DNA from 2 places in the Paenibacillus enshidis genome. Region 1 is predicted to be linked to the other one. Evidence: riboswitches for the same ligand, from Rfam matches in the RefSeq annotation. Region 1 holds a riboswitch; the other holds the start of a gene.

The links. Region 1 has a riboswitch for FMN ahead of ribE (riboflavin synthase). Riboswitches for the same ligand answer to the same signal wherever they lie in the genome.
Region 2: it holds a riboswitch for FMN, as region 1 does, so the genes downstream of both, ACE41H_RS09390 (DMT family transporter) here and ribE (riboflavin synthase) in region 1, are expected to answer to the same signal.

What each region holds. Positions count from the first base shown of each region.
Region 1 covers NZ_JBHHMI010000002.1:356,393-367,500, reverse strand. The annotation lists gene ACE41H_RS04320 (hypothetical protein) at 546-1,130, shown strand; FMN riboswitch at 1,785-1,953, shown strand; gene ribE (riboflavin synthase) at 2,260-2,922, shown strand; gene ACE41H_RS04310 (bifunctional 3,4-dihydroxy-2-butanone-4-phosphate synthase/GTP cyclohydrolase II) at 2,968-4,200, shown strand; gene ribH (6,7-dimethyl-8-ribityllumazine synthase) at 4,251-4,715, shown strand; gene ACE41H_RS04300 (segregation and condensation protein A) at 4,785-5,579, shown strand; gene scpB (SMC-Scp complex subunit ScpB) at 5,548-6,162, shown strand; gene ACE41H_RS04290 (DUF2953 domain-containing protein) at 6,323-7,036, shown strand; gene ytfJ (GerW family sporulation protein) at 7,250-7,750, shown strand; gene ACE41H_RS04280 (D-alanyl-D-alanine carboxypeptidase family protein) at 7,920-9,104, shown strand; gene ACE41H_RS04275 (nucleoside recognition domain-containing protein) at 9,141-9,761, shown strand; gene ACE41H_RS04270 (spore maturation protein) at 9,777-10,307, shown strand; gene ACE41H_RS04265 (pseudouridine synthase) at 10,389-11,108, shown strand, end outside.
Region 2 covers NZ_JBHHMI010000006.1:121,727-132,834, reverse strand. The annotation lists gene ACE41H_RS09415 (glycine betaine ABC transporter substrate-binding protein) at 1-1,610, opposite strand, end outside; gene ACE41H_RS09410 (quaternary amine ABC transporter ATP-binding protein) at 1,585-2,805, opposite strand; gene ACE41H_RS09405 (GbsR/MarR family transcriptional regulator) at 3,387-3,971, shown strand; gene ACE41H_RS09400 (carboxylesterase/lipase family protein) at 4,042-5,517, shown strand; gene ACE41H_RS09395 (methyl-accepting chemotaxis protein) at 5,594-7,558, opposite strand; gene ACE41H_RS09390 (DMT family transporter) at 7,806-8,756, opposite strand; FMN riboswitch at 8,935-9,081, opposite strand; gene ACE41H_RS09385 (DUF4367 domain-containing protein) at 9,303-10,580, shown strand; gene alr (alanine racemase) at 10,793-11,108, shown strand, end outside.

The DNA.
Region 1 (11,108 bases):
CTGAACCCCTTAACAGGGGCGTGCAGCTTCTGATTCGCCGACACTGAAATTTACGAGCCGTACGCTCAGAGATTCGTCGGTGCCAGCAGGCACATCCTGACCTTAGCAACGCGTGACCCCCCGACTACTTTGCTAACCGCTTCACAGGTCTGCGTTTCGCCGTCCTCAGCGAGCTCTCATACCAAAAGGGAGAGAATCCTTTTCGCATGTCGCGGGTCTTAGGGTAGGTTTGCAGGCTTTCCACCTAAGCAGGTACTTCCCCTGCCCATTCAGATACAAAGTTCGATGTATATAAATACACCGCTCCCCCTTTGTCGAGTATTTCTACTCGGGTTGTAGGGAGAACAGCGCGCACAAATTGAATTATGAAATCAACTCTCTTGAAATGTTATTTTAGAGATTTACAGCCCTTTTTTTCCATGGTAAAATTGTCTATGTAATAATATTACAAAAAGAGGTTTTATTTTGGTTAAATTTAAAATGATGGTATCTTCTTTGCTGATTGTATCAATAATCGCAATGTAGAAGAAGACAAAACGGAGGTTTTGCTGACAACAAAAAGTCATTATGAATTTACACCGGAGGCCTCTACTGAAGTGAAAAATGATTTACAAGACAAATCCGAGAGTGTTAAGTTTGAAGTAACTGATAGTGGCGAATACTTCATTAATGGGGAACAGGTAGATCAAGAAATCTTATCTCAACCTATTGATGTACCTCTTCCAGATTCGAATTTATCTATAGCTGCAGCACAGGATTCCGGTGGAGTCCCAGAGATCAGCCATTATTATGGGGACTATACTACTTACACATTTAATACTTACAGTGAGTTAACCAAGACGTTTAGACCTGGGGGCAATCATGCAAGTGCAACAGGTAGAATTTCTAATTCTTATGTGGTTCGCGCAATGAATACTATGGATTTATTTTCCGATCACTATGGTTCTTTCCGTGACAATATGGCATTATTTTCTGCTGCCATTGGTGGTGTTGTAGTAACTTGGGAGACTTTGATTGGGGGTGTCATTTCTGGATCTGGTGCAGTTGCATCTGCTATAGCAGCCTATAACGATTACAACGATTGCAATGACGATTTAGAAAGAGCCTACAATTATGTGAGAAACATTTAGCGTATATCATAAGTATAAAGTTATAAGCCTAAATCAATTGATTTAGGCTTATAACTTTAGTGGAGGAGGAAAATATGACTTTATATTTTGGATGGATTTTTCTTGTAATAATTACAGTTATAATGGTCATGAAATTTATTATGACAAGGTTTCAAAGTAAACACATAGAGAATATTGTAATATCGGTGTTGGGTATTGCATTTGGATACACTTGGATAGTAACAAGCAATACATTCCTATTAACTTTAAAATTTTTACTCATTATCATTATCTTAATTTTTTTCTTAATGAATATAATTGAAGTTTTTAAAACTAAACAAAAATAAAAATGTCTAATCTACTGTCTGAGTATATTCGAATATATAAGGCCAACCAAAAGCAATATCCGCATCAGTCTGAATCGCTTGAATTTTGGTTTTGGCAGGGAGATGCACGTTGCAGCGGAGAGGACGAAGCAATTCCGGAAAAGCGGAGCGGTCGCCTTTGGCCCGAAGGGTCAACAGCGATTGTAGGAATGCTTCGTTCTCGGAGCACCTCTTACCGTACAAAAGAACACCTGCTTGCTTTTTGTGTTTCAAAGTGTTACGATTTGCTCAATTACAACCGACTGAAGAAATTCCTGCCTTTTGAAGTTTAGGCAGTCCTAATCGAATAGCTATCCTTCGGGGCAGGGTGAAATTCCCTACCGGCGGTGATGACGCTTGAATAACATGATTTCAGGCGGCTCAGTCCGTGACCCGGATGCTGCTTGTCAAGAGTGGCTGAAGGTGGACCTGGTGCGAATCCGGGACCGACAGTATAGTCTGGATGGGAGAAGGATGGTGGACGCAGCGCATTTTGCAGTCAAGCGCTAACTTTCATATACACATTTTCAAAATGTTCAGTCTGGCCAGTGCGGTTTGCATGAGTGCGGAGGCTTATTTCTCGTAGCCTTGTACATAGATTTGAGCTTTTGAAGTTTGTTTGTGTATGCTTAATGAAAGTTGATTCACTACTTAATCCCTGCCCCTGGCGATATACGCCGGGGGCTTTTTAATCGATAGACGGTTTTTCGTACTGTTCTGAGCATTCCGGTTGTAGGAATACAGGCTAATAAGGCCTTGGGTAACTAGAAAGGAGGCAGGAGCCGTTGTTTACAGGTCTTATTGAAGAAGTGGGCATCCTCCGCAAAGCTGCACGCAGCGGGGAAGCGATGGAGCTGGAGATTTCCGCTGCGGTAGTGCTTGAGGATCTGAAAATTGGCGACAGTGTGTCCGTGAACGGGGTATGTCTGACAGCAACCAAAATCGGTGAACGAAGCTTCACGGTGGATGTCATGCCCCAGACATACCGGCACAGCAATTTAAGCGAGCTTCAGTCCGGCAGCCCTCTCAATCTGGAGCGGGCCATGGCAGCGGGCGGCCGGTTTGGCGGCCATATCGTGCAAGGCCATGTGGATGGGACCGGCCGGATTGCCCGTATCACCCGGGACCAGAATGCGGTCGTGTACGAGATCATACCGGATGATGATGCGCTGTTCAAATATCTGGTGCCGAGAGGTTCTGTGACCATCGACGGGATCAGCCTGACGGTGGCCATGCTGCAGGAGTCGTCCTTCGTCGTATCCATTATTCCGCACACGCTGGAAGCGACGGCTTTACGCGGCAAGCGGGCGGGGAATACTGTCAATATCGAATGCGATATTCTCGGCAAATATGTGGAGCATTTGTTGTTCTTCAACAGGAACAATCGGGAGCCGCAAGTCCCTAAACAGCTGGATCTCGATTTCCTGGCTGAGCACGGGTTCTCCTGAGGCAAGTCCGGTATCCATTCAACATGAACAAGGAGGGAAAAATACATGGAACAGAATATCGTTTTTGATTCGATTGAGGATGCCATAACCGATCTCAAACAGGGCAAGGTTGTCATCGTGGTGGATGATGAGGATCGTGAGAATGAAGGGGATTTTGTGGTGCTAGCCGACAAGGCCAGCCCGGAGGCGATCAACTTTATGATCACGCAGGGACGCGGTCTCGTATGTGTGGCCATTACGCAGGAGCGGGCTGATGAGCTTGAACTTAAGCCGATGGTGTCGCAAAATACGGATTATCACGGCACGGCGTTTACCGTGTCGGTGGACCATGCTCAAACAACGACAGGAATTTCCGCTGTAGAGCGTTCCATGACCGCCAAGGCGCTCGTTGATCCGGCGGCAGCGGCGGGTGATTTCCGCAGACCTGGCCATATGTTTCCGCTGATCGCCAAGAAAGGCGGCGTGTTAAGACGGGCAGGCCACACCGAAGCTGCCGTGGATCTGGCCAAGCTGAGCGGCGCCGCACCGGCTGGCGTGATCTGCGAAGTGATCAAGGAGGACGGGACGATGGCCCGGCTGCCGGACCTGGCGATCATTGCCGCCCAGCACGGTCTGAAGTTGATCAGCATTAAAAATCTGATCAGCTACCGGATCGCCAGCGAGCAGCTTGTGGAGCGGGAGGTGGCTGTGCGCATGCCGACCGACTTTGGAGAGTTCCAGGCGGTGGCTTATTCCAATGAGGTGGACAACAAGGAGCATGTAGCGCTGGTCAAAGGCGAGATTGATCCCGCGAAACCGGTCCTGGTGCGGGTCCACTCTGAATGCCTGACAGGCGATGTGTTCCATTCGCACCGCTGTGACTGCGGGCCGCAATTCGCGGCTGCTTTAAACCAAATCGAGGAAGAGGGCGCCGGTATTCTCCTTTATATGAGACAGGAAGGCAGGGGTATCGGGTTGATAAATAAGCTGAAAGCCTATAAACTTCAGGAAGAAGGTCTTGATACGGTAGACGCCAATCTGAAGCTTGGTTTTTCGGCTGACCTGCGCGATTACGGCATTGGTGCCCAAATGCTCAGGGATTTGGGGGTGCGCCAGATTCGGCTGCTGACCAATAACCCAAGAAAAATTAAAGGCCTGGAGGGTTACGGTCTTGAAGTGGTCGAACGTGTGCCTATTCAAATTCCGGAGAATGAGGATAACTCCAATTATCTTCATACAAAGCAGGTGAAGCTGGGACATCTTCTTACGTTCGAAACGCTGGAGCAGAATGAGCATTAATAAAGCAGTATTATACTTAAAAACCAAACTCGGGAAGGCTGATGATCAGAATGGCAAATTACTTTGAAGGAAATCTTGTATCCTCCGGATTAAAATATGGTATTGTAGTTGGAAGATTCAATGAATTTATTACAAACAAGCTGCTGAGTGGGGCGCTTGATGCACTGAAGCGGCATGGGGCTGGCGATGATGAGATTTCGGTCGCATGGGTGCCCGGGGCTTTCGAAATCCCTTTGATTGCCCAAAAAATGGCGGAAAGCGGAAAGTTTGATGCCGTCATTACGCTCGGAACGGTCATCCGCGGATCAACAACCCATTACGACTATGTGTGCAATGAGGTAGCCAAGGGTGTGGCCGCCATTAATCTCAAAACAGGCGTGCCGGTTATTTTCGGCATTGTCACGACGGAAAATATTGAACAGGCTGTTGAACGCGCAGGCACGAAGGCTGGCAATAAAGGCTGGGATTCCGCGATGGCTGCGATTGAAATGGCGAATCTGACAAAACAGTTTTAACTCGGGTTATCAAATGCTCTGACATTCTGATACACTGCAGTTTGTGAATTTGGCGGGAGGAAAAATGCTTTGACGGTAGTAACTTATAAACTGGAAACGTTTGAGGGGCCACTTGATTTGCTTCTGCATCTGATCGAGAAAGCTGAGATTGACATTCAGGACATACCGATCAGTGAAATCACGGATCAATATATGAACTACATTCATACGATGCAGGAGCTTGAGCTGGACGTTACAAGCGAATTTCTGGTCATGGCGGCGACCCTTTTGTCGATTAAAAGCAAGCTGCTGCTTCCGAAACCGCCGGTCATCGACATGGACGAATATGACATGTACGAGGATGAGGATTACGATCCGCGCGAAGAGCTGGTACAGAAGCTGATAGAATACCGCAAGTATAAAGGAATTGCCCGCCATCTCAGCGAAAAGGAATGGGAACGCAGCCTCATGTTCAGCAAGGAGCCTGAAGACTTGAGTTCTTACGTTCCAAGCGAGCCGGCCAACCCGGTGCTTGGATTGCACACGGCTGATTTGATCGCCGCCTTTAAGCGTGCGCTGCGCAGAGCGGAGCGGAGAACCACGGTAGCCCGGATCCATAGGGACGAAATCTCCGTAAAGGACCGGATACGGCAGGTGCTGACCGTGCTCGAAAAGGCGGGCCCGGGCAGCCGGCTGCTGTTCTCGCGGCTGATGCATGACGACATGCAGCGGCACGAGATTGTGGTGACGTTTCTCGCCATTCTGGAGCTGATGAAGATGAAGCAGATTGTATGTTATCAGGAGAAAGTTTTTGATGATATTGTGATGGAGTGGAGAGGGGATTTACGTGCTGATGGATTATCCGACACTGAAATCGATTATTGAGGGGCTGCTGTTTCTCGCGGGTGAAGAAGGCTTGACCGTGAAGCAAATTGCCGAAATTACAGAGCAGCGCCCTGAACTGGTCACGGATTGTCTTGAAGACATGAAGAACGATATGCAAAAGGAAGGAAGAGGGCTGCAGATGCTGAAGTTGGCCGGCAGATACCAGCTTGCCACACTTTCCGACCATGCCCCTTATTTCGAAAAGCTGGCATATTCCCCGGCACGTGTGTCCCTTTCCCAGGCTGCTCTGGAAACATTGGCGATCATCGCCTACAGGCAGCCCATCACCAGGATCGAGATTGAAGAAATACGTGGAGTGAAATCCGAGCGTGCCATTCATACGCTTGTCAATAAAGAATTGATCGAAGAGACAGGGCGGGCAGACGCCATTGGCAGGCCGATTCTTTACGGAACGACCAAAGCATTTATGGAGTACTTTGGCCTGGGAAGCCTCGACGAGCTGCCACAGCCTGAGCTGTTTGAGGATACGGATCAGCTGGAGGAAGAGACGCAGCTTCTGTTCAGCAAGCTGGACGAGCAGCAGCAGTTGACCATAGAAGATATCGAATATAAAGAAGAGTAAAAATACACTCAAAACAGGGATGCCCCAGCAGCTTTCGGCTGTGCGGAATCCCTGTTTTGTTTTGCCTGTACAGCGGGGCGCAACGAATGTTTTCCTTTTCCAGGGCTATACTAAACGTCATAATGTACATCCAGGTATATGGACGGGAAGGAGGTAAGCTGTGAAGTCGGCTGTGTGGATATGGATAGTCATTGCCGCATTGATTTTAATTGTTCTGGCCGTTCTGCTCTCCAGAGTGAAGATTCACGCCGAGGTGCTTAAACAGGCTAATAATGATTATGCCCGTTTGCAGGTTCACATGCTTTATGGGCTCGTTCGTTTCCAGTATGAATTGCCTTCTGTCGTGATCGACCGATTTCGCAAGGGGATATGGGTAAGGCTCGACAGGTACGTGAATGTGGGGGAGGATAAAGCGGACAAGGAGGATGCTGTAGTCGACAAAAGCATGATCGAGGAGATGTTGCGCAATATCCGCCTTCTTCTCGCAAATACAGTCTCCTTGAAACAGTGGATCAATAAAACGGTCGCCCATATCACCCTTTCCCATCTGAAATGGACAACCAAGCTCGGTGTACAGGATTGCTCGCAGACAGCGGTTCTGACCGGGGCGGTCTGGGCGCTAAAGAATTCTGTCGTGGGTTGGACAACCGGGCATGTGCGATATGATTGCGTACCGGCCTTATCCGTCATTCCGTCATGGGATGAACGGAATTATTTTTCCATGAATGTGGTATGCAGTGCCTCCATATCCATGGCTTATGTGATCATTTCGCTGATCAGGCTGCTGGCCGGCATTTTAAAAGTACCCGGAGGTTTTAAAACATGGAAAAAAGTGTTTACCAGGAAACCGTCTGGTCATATATCTGAGCACTAGAGTGCATGATTTAAATATTACATATTTTCGATACAGAGCAAAAACGGATTCAGGCTGGTCTTGTTAAAGATCAGCTTTTTTTGTTTCCTCTATGATGGAGGCCCGCAGATGCTTCATACGGTAATCAACCCATAATTGCGCTACATAACTCAAATGCAATTGGGGATGATAAGTGAAGAAAAAACCTAGCTTAATGAACTGGAGGGAGCTTTTATGTCAGATCATCCGATTCAGGGACTCATGCAAACAGCAATGGAAAACATCAAGGGCATGGTGGATGTCAACACCATTGTAGGGGATGCGGTGGAAACGCCGGACGGAACCGTCATTTTGCCTATCAGCAGAGTAGGCTTCGGATTTGCGGCAGGGGGCAGTGATTTTAACGTGATGGACGACGTAGCGGACCATTCGGCATCTTCAGATATGAAGGCTGGGCATCCGTTTGGTGGCGGAAGCGGGGGAGGCGTCTCCATCCAGCCGATTGCATTTCTCGTTGTAGGCCGGCAAGGTGTCCAGATTGTGCCACTGGATAACCAGACCCATCTGTTTGAGAAGATTATCGACTCTACGCCGCATCTGATCGATAAAATCCAGTCCATGATCGGACGTACCGGCGTTTCAGGATCGACTGCGACAGCCGGAATGCCCGAAAGCCAAATGGCGCCGCAAGTTCCGGTCAGCAGCACGGATCATACCACTACATCTTACCTGTAATCAGTGGTGTTAAGCCATACAGCTAATCTTAATCCTTTCCGTATCAGATTTCTCCGGGGCAGGCCGGTGAATGTCTGAACGGAAAGGATTTTTCGGCTTTGGAAAGGACATACTTTCGACAGCAAGTACATAAAATGGTACAAGACCATATCCGAACCGGAGGATTGCCATGTTAACACGCCACAGGATTGTCTCAATAAGCCTGCTCATATCCATCGTCCTTCTATTCGAGTCCGCAGCGGCCGTGGCAGCTCCTGAAACCGGGCTTCCGCCCGAGCCGGCCAACCATGCCCAAGCCGCAGCGCTGATCGATGTTTCCTCAGGACGTATACTGTATGAAAAAGAGGGCGACAACCAGATGAGAATTGCCAGCCTGACCAAAATCATGACCGCCATTGTGGCTATAGAGCATGGCAACCTCAAAGACAAGGTTACCGTGTCCCGGAACGCTTTTGGCAAAGAAGGCTCCTCCCTGTTTCTAAAGCTGGGAGAGCAGATGAAACTGGAAGACATGCTGTACGGCCTGATGCTCCGTTCCGGCAACGATGCCGCCACGGCCATCGCCGAGCATGTCGGCGGCTCAGAAGAGGGCTTTGTCTTTCTGATGAACGCCAAAGCTGAACAGTTGGGGCTTGAGCATTCCCATTTTGCCAATCCGCACGGTTTGGATGTAGAAGGGCATTATTCCACAGCCAATGATATGGCGAAGCTTACAGCGTATGCGCTCCGGAATCCGGTGTTCCGGGAAATTGTCAAAACAGAAACCAGAAAGGCCCCCAATCCCAACGAGCAGTGGGACTATTCCTGGCATAACAAAAATAAGATGCTGCGGCTTTACGAGGGTGCGGATGGGGTCAAAACGGGCTATACAAAGAAAGCTTTCCGCTGTCTGGTCAGCTCAGCCACCCGGGACGGACGCCAGCTTGTCGCCGTTACTTTGAACGACGGAGACGACTGGAATGACCATGGCCGGATGCTGGATTACGGCTTCCGCTATTATCCGGTGGTGGAAGTCACACGGAGAAATATGCCCTTGAGCGGATATAATTTTGTCACAGGAGCTTCCTTTTCCTATCCGCTTGCCGAGGGGGAAGAACGCCTGTTGACCAAAAAGCTGGTACTAACCAAGACAGCAACTGTAAATTCCACATCAGACCGCGCCTCCTTCGGGCTTCGCGGCAGGATTGACATGCTGCTTGACGGAAAGTTGATCGGCTCCGTGCCTGTATATGAGAAGGGCAGCTACATTCCTCGTGTCAAAGAGGCTATTCCCACTCCCGCGTCCGGTGATGTGCGGGAGAGCTCATGGAGGGACGCTTGGAATGAAGTGATGCAGCGGTTATTTACTGCATAATGCGAACTGCGGTAGAACAGAAAGGCGGTGAATCCCATCGTTAATGTGATATGGATGGCCATGATTGTTATTGGCGTCGGGTTTGCGGCTGTGCAGGGAAAGATGGACGTTGTAACCAAGGCAGCCTTTGACGGGGCTGCTGCTGCTGTCACCGTGTGTTTTGGCCTGATCAGCGTTCTTGTATTCTGGATGGGGATGATGAAGATCGCGGAGGACGCGGGGCTTATGGAGAAGCTGTCCAGACTGCTTGCGCCTGTCATAGGTTTTCTGTTTCCGGATGTGCCGCGCAATCATGCGGCGATGGGTTATATTTTATCCAATATGAGCGCCAATCTGCTGGGGCTGGGGAATGCGGCTACTCCCATGGGGCTTAAAGCGATGCAGGAGCTGCAGAAGCTTAACCCTGACAAGCATACAGCCACTCCTGCCATGTGTACCTTGCTTGCCTTGAACACGGCCAGTATTACACTCATTCCGACGACCCTGATCGCAATCCGGATGAATTACCACTCCGCACAGCCTGCTGAAATTGTCGGCACCACGCTAATGGCTACGGCAATTGCCACCTGTGCGGCAATTGCCGCCGACCGCTGGTACCGCAAACGGCTGCGACGGCGTCCGCCTGTTCCAAGACAGCCGGCAGGCAAGTCCATGTAAAGGAGGGGCCTTCCATTGCTTGCATTTATAAATCTCATTTCTACCTGGGCTATTCCGGTCATTCTGGCGTTTATCCCCCTTTACGCATATACGAGAAAGGTGCCGGTGTATGAATCCTTTGTAGAAGGAGCCAAAGACGGCTTCTCGACTGCGGTTGGCATTATTCCGCCCCTGGTTGGCATGATGGTGGCCATCAGCATTTTTCGGGCATCGGGGGCGCTTGATTTTATATTGGGCTGGATCGCGCCGTTGTTCCGCATATGGGATATTCCGCCTGAGGTGCTGCCGCTGGGTCTGCTGCGGCCGCTGACCGGTTCTGGTTCCCTTGCTTATACGACCGACTTGATCCGCACATATGGCCCCGACTCCATGATCGGCCGCATGGCCTCCACCATTCAGGGCAGCACAGATACTACTTTATATGTTATCGCTGTTTATTTTGGGGCGGTCGGCATCCGCAACGGGCGGTATGCGCTGAAGGTCGGACTCTTTTCGGATTTCGTGGGCTTTGCAGCGGCGATTGCCGTGTGTCTGCTCGTATTTTGAGCATTGTAAAAGATTCACCGGATTTCAGCTTGTGATTTTGGGCTTTGCTGGGTATCATTAGCATGAGGTGAAATCACGAACATGGAGAGATTACAGAAAATTATTGCCCAGGCAGGCGTGGCGTCCAGGCGCAAATGCGAGGAGCTCATTCTTGCGGGCAAAGTGGAAGTTAACGGGGAAACCGTTACGGAGCTCGGCACGAAAGCGGACCCCGCTCAGGATATCATAACGGTAAACGGCAAACCGATTAAAACGGAACAGAAAGTATACCTGATGATGAACAAGCCCAAAGGTGTGATTACTAGCGCCTCCGACCCGGAAGGACGCAAAATTGTGTCCGATTACTTTAAGGGCGTCAAAGAGCGCGTCTACCCTGTAGGCAGGCTGGATTATGACACCGAAGGGCTGCTGCTGCTAACGAATGACGGTGAGTTTGCCAACCTGCTTACACATCCGCGGCATCATGTGCCCAAAACGTATTTGGCGACCGTCAAGGGCGTGCCGCACGGAACGGAACTGGACAAGCTGAGGAAGGGGGTTCAGCTTGAGGACGGCATGACCGCTCCGGCCGAAGTGGAGTACAAGGATGTGGATCCGGACGGCAAGGAATCCGTGATTTCGATCACCATCTATGAAGGCCGCAACCGTCAGGTCAGACGGATGTTTGAAGCGATTTCCCATCCGGTCATCCGGCTGAAGCGGATTGCCTTCGGGGATCTTCTTTTGCAAAACCTGAAGCGAGGACTGACCAGGCCGCTGACTAAAGACGAGGTGAACCGGCTCATTCAGCTGGCTAAATCT
Region 2 (11,108 bases), on a different contig from region 1:
GCTGCAGGGGAAGCATCAACATCACCACTTGCGACGCCGGTCCACATCGGTCCGGCTTCCACCTGGAGTGCCTCTGCTTTGTAGCCGAGGTCATGCTCAAGCACATATTTGAGCAGGTTTGTGCTGGCGATCTCCGAATCCCAGGCAACATAGCTCAGCTTGATCGTGTCGCCGTTCACCGGCTGCAGGCCCTTCGTCCATTCGGCAACCTTGTCGGCATGCTTGGTCGCCCAGTCCTGTGCCGCCTGCTCGGGGCTTGTGCCATCCTGAATGGCGATCATCATTTCGCCCATTTCATCTGAGGTCCAGGCGAAACGGTCCAAGAATTCATAGGCTATCGGATGATCTTCCTTCAGCCCTTTGCGGGCGATGGTATGGATCTCCTCAGATTCCCCGTAGGTTTTCTTCGGGTCGTCCAGATATTTGAGATCATATTTATTGAACATCCAGTGTGGTGTCCAGCCTGTAATGATGATCGGCTCCTGATTTTTGACAGCCTTGTCGAGAGCTGCGGTCATGGCCGCTCCCGAACCTTCGATCAGTGTCCATTCGGTCAAACCGTAATCCTTGATGGCCTGCGCGGTCGATTTCATAATGCCGGCGCCGGCATCGATCCCGATAATCTGGTATCCGACCTCTTCGCCTACGGTTGAACCTGCATTGCTGTTGCTGGCAGCGGTGCCGGATCTGTCAATATATTGGGTAAATCCGACGGCAAGAATGAGTACGGTGGCAGCAGCGGCGATCCAGGCTTTTTGCTTGCCTTTGACCCGGCTCTTGGCGCGTTTCCCGGGCTTGAACAGACTTTGGGTAAAACGGTCAAGCACAATCGCGAGCACCACAACGGCCAGACCGGCTTCAAAGCCTTTGCCGATCTGCAATTGGGTCACAGCACGGTATACTTCCGCACCGATGCCCTGTGCGCCGATCATGGACGCGATGACCACCATGGACAGGGACAGCATGATCGTCTGGTTGATGCCCGCCATCAGGGTAGGCATTGCCAGCGGAAGCTGCACCTTGAACAGCTTCTGGCCCGCTGTGGAACCGAAAGCGTCAGCCGCCTCCACGAGCTCGCCGGACACCTGCTGAATCCCCAGATTGGTCAAGCGGATCGTTGGCGGTATAGCGAAAATAACGGAAGCGATCACGCCAGGAACGACACCCAGACTGAAGAAGGTTACAGCAGGAAGCAAATAGACAAAGGCAGGCATCGTCTGCATGAAATCAAGCAGAGGGGTAATGATGCGCGAAGCGGTTCTGCTGTAGGCACACCATATTCCAAGCGGAACACCCAGAATGATGGAGATTAACGCGGAGGTAATGACAAGCCCCAGTGTATTCATCGTCTGGGTCCAGTAGCCCAGATTGTCGACCAGCAGGAAGCCGATGACCGTAAACAGCGTGAGCGGCAGCCTTCCGATCAAGTAAGCGATAATCCCCACAATCAGGATAAAGAGTAGCGGATGGGGCATCAGGAATAGTCCTGCAAAGAACCCAACGACGCTTTGAATTACGGTTGAAATGACGCTGAACAATCCGCCAAGATGAAGACCCATCCAATCGACGATGGCCTGAATCCATTCAGCGAGCGGTATTTTCGGCAGCATCGGCATTCACCTCCTTGATGGATACTTCTCCGGCAAGCGCGCCGAGCACTGCACCGCGCACAATAACCCCTTGAAGTCTGCCGTTGTTATCAACAACAGCCAGAGGTACTTTGGCCGAGCTTGTAATTTCAAACAAATCATTCATGACGGTTTCCGGCGCCACTTGCGGGCCGTCCGTAATCAGAATGTCGTTCAAATTCCGGTCTTGCTTCAGGGCTATCGACGTGTCTTCAGCCGTAATGACGCCCAGCAATTTTTTGGAACGGTCTATAACAAACAGATTGGAAATTCCGCGTTCACGCATAAGTCCCAGTGCAACCCGCGGTCCCCGGTCCAATGTGATCGTTTCGGGTCTGCGCATAACATGGGCGGCTGTCAGTACCTTGGACAGGTCCACGTCTTCCACGAAGCGTTCGACATAGGAGTTGGCCGGCTGAATCATAATTTCTTCCGGTGTGCCGATTTGTACAACAGCCCCGTCTTTCATCAGGGCGATCCGGTCACCGATCCGCAGCGCTTCGTCCAGGTCATGGGTAATGAAGATAATCGTTTTTTTCATCTTATCCTGCAGTTCCAGCAGTTCGTCCTGCATATCTCTGCGGATCAGCGGATCAAGCGCGCTGAAGGCTTCGTCCATCAGCAGAATTTCAGGATCGTTGGCAAGCGCACGGGCCAGACCAACACGCTGCTGCATGCCGCCGCTCAGTTCATCAGGCATTTTATCAGCCCAGGTTTTCAGGCCAACCAGCTCCAACGCTTGGCGAGCCATTTCTTCGCGCTCGCTCTTATCCACCTTTTGAATTTCCAGCCCGTATTCCACATTTTCAAGTACGGTCCGGTGTGGGAACAAGGCGAATTTCTGGAACACCATGCTGATCGTTTTGCGCCGTACCTGACGCAGCTGCTCCTTGCTCATTTTGCGCAAATCCTTGCCATGAACGAGGATTTCCCCGGAGGTCGGCTCGATCAGGCGGTTGAACATCCGCACCAGCGTCGATTTCCCGCTGCCGGACAAGCCCATGATGACAAAAATCTCACCCTGCCGGATTTCCATGCTGGCCCGGTTTACACCGACAGTAATTTGCTTTTCCTTGGCAAGTTTTTCCTTCGTCCAGCCCTGCTCAAGGAGCGCGACTCCCTGTTCAGCCCGCAGCCCGAACAGCTTGCTTACATTTTTGACTTCCAAAATGGTCATGTAATCCACCTCTTCTCTATATCTTTCGCTTTCCATTAACCCCACGGTGCTTGAGAGGTTGTTCAAAAGTCATCTTTTGATCACGAAGGAAATCAGGAAGCGGACTCGACATCGAATCTTGAATTCAGCCGGTCCTTCCGGTGCTCACGTACCCCACGTACGCTCCGCTCCTCAGTCCCTAGTTTCATCCAACTCAAGCGTTTTGAAAAAACGCACTTCGAAAGCATAGGCTTCGGTGCTGAAAACCTGACTTTTTGAACACACACTTGTATGGCGATTGACACAAGTCAATGGATTTTACACGGTCAGCGTTTGGATCCGGCTGACAACGTAAACAATTGTAACAGAGCTTTTGTAAATTTATCAAATGAAAATTCTGTTCATAAGGAACGTACAGAAAAAACTGTACGAACCAATGCTATATAATTCTCATGTATCCTTTAGGATGCTCCACGATCCGTTTCTTTACAACAGAATCAGCTTTTTTTAAAATAGACAAAGATTTAAATCTTACAACGGATGATACTGCGAACAAATAAGGCAGCTGCCCCGTCTAAGCATATGAACAGGAGGTTGCAAGCATGAGCTTGGACCATTTAGATGAAAAGCAGCAGGAATCCCTGCAAAAAATAAGGAAGAGGGTCATAGAAGCGATCGGTAAAAATATGGATTTATACGGGGTAACGCTTTCCACGGGGCATCTGTACGGCCTGCTTTTTTTTGCCGATAAACCGATGACGCTTGATGATATGGGCCGGGAAATGGAAATGAGCAAGACAAGCATGAGCACCAGCATGCGCACGCTGCTGGATTTGAAAATGGTGAACAAGGTGTGGACCAAGGGCTCCCGTAAGGATTTATATGAGGTAGAATTTGACTGGCACCAGACCTTTACCGATTATTTTGCCATCAAGTGGCGCAAAGCGGTGGAAATGAATCTGCAGGTGCTGCGGAAGGCGATCTCTGAAGTAGACAAGCTGTTGATGGATGAGGACGCCAGCGAGGCGGTGAAAGAGGTGCTGCTGCGCGACCGCGGCAAAATGAAACAGGCGGAATCCTATTATAAATGGTTGGACCGCCTGATTGATGCGATGGAGGATGAGAAGATTTACGAGCTGGTTCCGAAGGAAGAAGATGATAAAATAAAGACAGAACACAAAAACTAGATAAGGCATGGTGCTTGCCTGGGAAAAGGGCGGGAGCATCGTCATGCTTATTTTCGAGGGAGAGATTCGCATGGTGAGCATACGGGTCAGTACGAAGAATGGCGAGCTTCAGGGTACAGAAGCGGACGGTATTTTTTCGTGGAAAGGCATACCTTTTGCACAGCCGCCGGTAGGGCCGCTCCGTTTCCGCGCTCCCCAGCCTCCGCAAGCCTGGGAGGGAATTCGGGACGCTTCACAGTTTGGTCCGGTTTGTCCCCAGCCGCAGAAGTCGGCTGAAGGCATCTTTGGATCGCGGACAGGGCAGCCTGCTCCGTCGGAGGACTGTCTGTATTTGAACGTTTGGGCGCCAAAAGCGGATGCTCCATGTCCTGTTATGGTATGGATCCATGGCGGTACATTTGTGACAGGGTCCGGAAGCATGTCCCTGTATAATGGAACAGCGCTGGCAAACAACGGCGGTGTGGTGGTCGTTACGATTAATTATCGTCTGGGTCCGTTCGGATTTCTGCATCTTTCGCCTTTTGGAGAAGATCTGGTCTCCAACGCGGGGTTGCTGGATCAGATTGCGGCTCTGCAATGGGTTCAGGAGAACATCCGGGAGTTCGGCGGCGATCCGGACAATGTGACGATATTCGGCGAATCGGCTGGTGCCATGAGTATAGCAGCACTGCTGGCGATGCCGGCTGCCAGGGGATTGTTCCGTAAAGCGATACTTCAAAGCGGCGCATCCCAGGTGCTTAATCCGAAGGACGCCACAGGCCTTGCGGCTGCTTTTCTGCATGAGTTGGGGGTAGATGCATCCAGCAGGGAGCGCCTTTCAACACTTCCTACAGAGGCTATTGCCGCAGCAGGATTCAAATTGTATGAAAAATTCGGTTCCTCCGGGGTTGCGATGCTCTTTCAGCCGGTGGTAGACGGCAGCTCGCTGCCGGAGGAGCCGCAGAAAGCCATTGAACACGGAGCAGCTCAAGATGTGGCTGTCATGATCGGCACCAACCGTGACGAAGGCGCATACTTCGTGAGAGGGCCGGAGCATTTGATCAGCGCTGAAGCCGCTGCCCAGGCCATTCAGGCGATGACAGGGATAACCCATGCCGCCGAGCTTTCCGGCCGGTATCCCGTCAGTGTGGAAGGACAGGCGCAGCTAATGACAGACCTGTACTTCTGGCGTTCGGCGGTACAATACGCATCTGGTCAGGCAGGTTACGGCCCGGTCTGGATGTACCGGTTTGACTGGTGCATGCCGGGACACCCGTTCCTGGGCAAATCGGTGCATGGGGCGGAGATTGCGTTTGTATTTGACAACCAGCAGCAATTGAAGGAACTGAACATCACGCTGACTGAAGAGATGAAGCGCCTGTCACGATGGATGCAGGATGCCTGGGTATCCTTTGCCAGCAGCGGGAACCCCTCTACTCCGGAGCTGGACTGGCCAAGATATGATCTGAATGAACGGGCTACCGTTATTTTCAACTGTGACACTACGGTTGTCCGGGACCCGGATGCGGAGAAGCGAGTCCTCTTCATTGCTGCAGCGAAGAACTGATTCTGCTTGTTCGCAAGCAGCCAAAGGACCTCTTCCATTGTTGGTATGGAAGAGGTCCTCTTTATAAATTCAGGTATTATATCGTAAAACGCTTAACCATTTGCTGCAGGCTTTCCGCCATATTCGCGAGCTCCTGGGTGGAGGAAGAGATTTCCTCCATCGCGGCCATTTGCTCCTCTGCGGAAGCCGATGTCGTCTGTGCGCTTTCGGCAGACTGCTTGGACATGTTGGCCAATTCAGTAACGGTAGCGGACACCTCCTGTGTGCTCGCCGAAATTTGTTCAGCGGCAGCGGACACCGTCTGGATCTGGTCCACAATATGGGCTGTGGAGCCTTCGATGCTGTTGAACGCCGTTTGCGCTTCTTCGCTGACCCGCAGACCCTCGTTGACCTGATTGCGTACCTCGGTGTTCATTTGATGGGTCGACCGTTCGATCAACTCCACCATCTGTCCGATGATCGTGCTGATTTCGCCGGCTGTATGCTTGGATTGCTCGGAGAGCTTGCGGACCTCCTCGGCCACAACAGCGAATCCACGGCCTGCTTCGCCTGCTCTGGACGCTTCTATCGATGCGTTAAGCGAGAGCAGGTTGGTCTGCTTGGCGATGTCGGCAATCGCATTATTCATCTCCCGTGCATGATCCGACAGCTTGGAGAGCTCGTCGATGGAGTCTCCTGTTTCGCGTACGGCCTGTAAAATGCGGTCCATCTGGCTGCGCACGGTGGTGATCTTGTGGCTTCCATTAGCAACGTCGTGTTCCGTCCGGGATGCAGAGTCCACAATGGAGGTTGCGGATTCGGCAATAGAGCTGACGCCCCTTGCCATTTCTTCTACGGCAAAGGCGGTTTGCTCCGAGGATTCAGCACTGGCTAATGCCGTTTCTGCCGTCTCCTGTACCGTTTCCGCGACAGACTGAACGGACAGGGTGGTCTGCTCGGTGCTTTCCTTAATCACTTCAGCCGACGAAGCCAAATGGCTTGAGGTTTGATTGACCTCCGACACCATCGCATGCAGGGATTGCGTCATCTGGTCAAAATCGCGGGCAAGCTCGCCGAACTCATCATTTCTCTTCAGATGGATGCGTTCCGTCAGGTTGCCTTCACTGATGATTTTGGTTCCTCTTTGCAATCTGCCCAGTGGTACCATAATGCTGCGCAGTGTCAAGAATATAATGACGGCCGCTGCGACAATCGACACAACAATGACCACGAGGCTGTTGATCAGTATCGGCTTGACCGCCTGATCATAATCCTGGTTGTCATAGATGCCGTAGATATTCCAGCCCGTCAGCGGCTGATTGGTGGAAAAGACATCCGCCAGCAGCCCGAGGAAGCTGATGCCATGAGCTGCAGCGGTCTCGCCGTTTGTGTCCACAGCAGGCAGCCCTTTCAAGAGGTCCCCCGGTTTTTTCTTGCTGTTGATATATGCAGGGCCGACCCCTGCGACGATCATATTTTCATCATTGGTGATGATTAATCCGCCGTGCTCGCCGATTTTGATATCCTTCAGATTGTCCGTAAGACTCTGCAGGCTAAGATTCAAGGTGAGCGCACCCTTGCCGTCAGGCAAAGATCTGGAAAACGTGACGACCAGATTGCCGGTAGAGGTGCTGACCACAGGTTTGCCAACAAAAACGTCTCCGTTCAGCTTTATGCCTTCCTGGTACCAGATTTTCTCAAGCGGATCATACTCCGGATCGACCTTGGCGGGTGATCTGACATAGCTGCCATCTTCAGTTGCGATAACGACTCCATCCAGCTTGGAGTACGTGGCCATCATCTGATCCAACGTCTGCTGAACCTGTTCCGGATGCTCGGTGACGTCCTCTGATGAGAGCACTTTCACAAACATGTTCAGAGTATTTATAACTGGCTGCACATACTCCGTAATATTGGAATCGATCAATCCGATATTGGTTGTTACCGCATCGGAAATGTTGCCGCGCAGCTTGTTACTGGCACTCTGGTAGGAGAAATATCCTATGAACAGGCTGGGAACAAGGAGTACGACCAAGAAAGAAGCAATCAGCTTTGTTCTCATTAAACCGATGTGTCTCCTGAATTTAGCGAATAAGCTTTTGGAATGAATGTTGTCCATATGTATTCTCCTATTTCAAAATTTAACTGCTGTTATGTTATTCGACTAAATTCGAGTTAAAATAAAGAGCTTATAGACCTAGTTATAATGTAAAAATAATACATTAATCCCAAAAGAAAAGTTATTGAAAAAAACGACCGCGTTCCTTTTATAGGAACGCGGTCGTTGCATAATGAGGCATAATCTCGTCTCATGTTGAAGCCTCCCTGGGCTGTCTGGAAATGAGAAATAGCGTAATCCAGATCAGCACAAAGCCGGTAAGCTGTGCAAGGGTGACCAGTTCGTGAAAGGCGACCCAGTTAATGAGCACGCCAATCATTGGGAAGCTGAGCTCGGCCAGCGTGGCATAGGAGGCCTTGGTAGAACTAAGCCCCTTGTAGTACAGCGCCATGCTGAGCAGTCCGGGCAGCAGTGCCTGCAGCACCAGATTCAGAATTACGGCACCAGCGGCCCATGTGCCTGACGGAAGCTGCCAGGGAGCCTGCTCCACAGAGGTCATTACGAGCAGCAGGGGCAGAGCCAGCATAAAGCGCAGGGAGGTTACTGTCTCATATTTCATGGTGCCAAGTAAATATCTGCCCATGACGGTGGAGCCGCCCCATAAAGCGGCAGCGCCTAACGAGAGCAGGCTGCCGATTTGCATAAATTCGTTGACATGGCTGAAAGGCATCGACCAGCCGAAGGTCAGCATATAAGTGCCGGCCAGCGCGACCAGCAGCAAAACACTGAAGTAGCGGGGCAACAGTTCCTTCAAAATGATTCTGGCCATGATGATGGCAAAAAGAGGCTGCATCTTCTGCAGCAGCAGCACCGCATTCGGATTGCCGTCAGACAGGGCCATCGTGAACAGCACGGTGGCGAGGGCCGAACCGCCCCAGGAAATGAACAGCAGAGCCAGGACGTGGCGCAGCCGCACCCGCTTTAATTCTCCGCGGTGTCGCCATAACACCGGCGCGGCGCATATAAACAGAATTACATGCTCCAGCAACACAATCTGCGTGGAGGTCAGATGATCCAGCAGCAGGATGCGGAACAGGGGATCAACGCCCCATAAGGCTGCTCCGATGACGACGAGCCAAAAGCCGCTTTTTACAGGTGCTTCCCGCAAAATAGCTGTGGATGACGCTGTAGTTTCACTCATGATTGTTAGCTCCTTTGTGGATAAAGGACCCATAGAGGCAAAAGCCCCCGCTCGCGTGTGGTTAAACACGGACGGGGACTGATGATCAAATAAACCTGAACGTATACGACATCACAGGAAGTTGAATGAGCCCAAAAGAGCAGACTGTTCCCCGTGAACCCGCTAACGTGGTTTATTGTGTGATCTTCTTCCATCCGGACTGTACCGTCGGCTTTGGCATCTCACCAAATCAGTCCGCTGTCTGAATGACAGGCAGCGGAGTCGCGGGCTCGGCTCCAGGAGCCATACCGCCGGTCGGGAATTTCACCCTACCCCGAAGATCCTTATTCCGTTTTTTTAGATAGTATATATTCTACAGCTGTCTGCATGCTTCGTCCAGTGAAAATTACATGAAGGAGGCAGGGATATTTCATGAAGTTTCAGAATTTTGAATGAATCGAAAGCCAGTATTTAGACGCAGCTTGTCAGGCTAGTCAGCATAAATCGAACAAGTCTTTCATAGACATGTACTAATTCGAATTAAAACATGCTGAAGGGGTTGATGATATGCGCCGGAGTTCATGGATACTTGCCATGATCATGTGCGTGACCGTGCTGCTGGCTGGCTGCGGCAAGAAAAGTGCGGACGATGTGGTTAAAGATTTAAGTGATGTGGTAAGCGGGATGGACAGCTATCACGGTACGGCGCTGATGACCCTGCATACGGGCCAGACGCCACAGGAATATCTGGTGGATATATCCTACCGCAAGCCTTCGTATTATCGTATAGCCATGACGAATGAGAAGAAGGATATTACCCAGATTGTGCTGCGGAATGATGAGGGGGTATTCGTCCTTACACCAAGTCTGAACAAAAGCTTCCGCTTTAAAAGCGACTGGCCGGATAATCAGGGGCAGGTCTATCTGTACGAGACATTGGTGCGCAGCATCATAGGGGATGAGACTCGCCAGTTGGCTAACGATGACAAAGCCTACATCTTCGATGTTGCCGCTAATTACAACAGCCATGCGCTTGTCCGCCAAAAAATCTGGCTTGCCAAGGACAATTATGCCCCGCAGCAGGTGCAGGTGTCCGACGCCAATGCCAAAGTTGTAGTCGATTTGAAATTCAGCGATTTCAAATTCGGAACCGAATTTGACAAGGATGCCTTTGATATGGAGCGCAATATGGGTGCAGGCAGCACGGCTGTTCCGCCATCCAATTCAGGGGACACGAAGGACGCGCAGCCGCAAGCGGAGACTGGGGAGACTGGGGGGAACAAGCCATCGGACAACCCGGATCAAACAGGAACCTCGGATGAAACAGGAGACCCGGATCAGGCGGGAACGGGTACGAGCGGGCCGGCAGCAGGTGAAGCTAACGGGACGGAGGAGCAACCGGCTGCTGATGGTATCGAGGCCAGTGATGCAGATGCCGGGGCCGGGGAGCCGAATGCAGGAGCTGACGGCCAATCTGACCAGGGAAGTGAAGACCCGGCCATGAGTGAATTCGGAATTATTGAGCCGACCTACATGCCTGCAGGCGTGCAGATGAGGGATATGCCGGAAATCGAGGACAGCGAGACCTACGCGGTGATGATGCGTTATGCCGGACAATACAATTATACGATTGTGGAGAGCCGGCCGCTTGATCGGGCTGTATCCCTTGCGGCAGGCGATCCGATCGATATGGGCTTTGGTGTGGTAGGTGTATTGACAGGAGATCAGCAGCAGACTTTGACCTGGATGATGGACGGTGTGGAGTTCAGAATTACGAGTGCGGACCTGCCTGTTCAGGAAATGATTCAAATTGCCGCGTCTATGCAGGATCAATCGGGTAAATAAATCCTTATAGGCGGATAGTGATGGTTGGTAGGGTACTCGCTCTGCTGCTGCCGCTGTCCGTCTTTTTTCATCCGCTGTTTTCCTGCATTTGTATATGTCTGGCCCTGCTTCATTGACAGTCGCGGCACGGAACATTACCATGGTAACTATTCAGCTTACATCGCAGCGTGCGATCCGGCTCGCATCCAAGACTTTGAAGAAGGTGACCTACAGTGCAAGTACAATACAGACCGACCCGAGCGGAAATCAATCTTGATCATTTGCGCTTCAATTACCAGGGCATTCGCCATGCGCTGCCACAGCAAATGAAGCTGTTGGCGTGCGTCAAGGCCAATGCTTACGGTCATGGAGCGGTAGAGGTATCGAGAGAGCTGGAGCAGCTCGGGGCTGATTATCTCAGCGTGGCATTTCTGGACGAAGCCATTGAACTTCGCAGGGCAGGAATTACCCTGCCTCTTCTGGTTCTTGGCTATACGTCACCGGAGGCTGTGCAGACGGCATGGGAGAACGAGATTACGTTGACGCTGT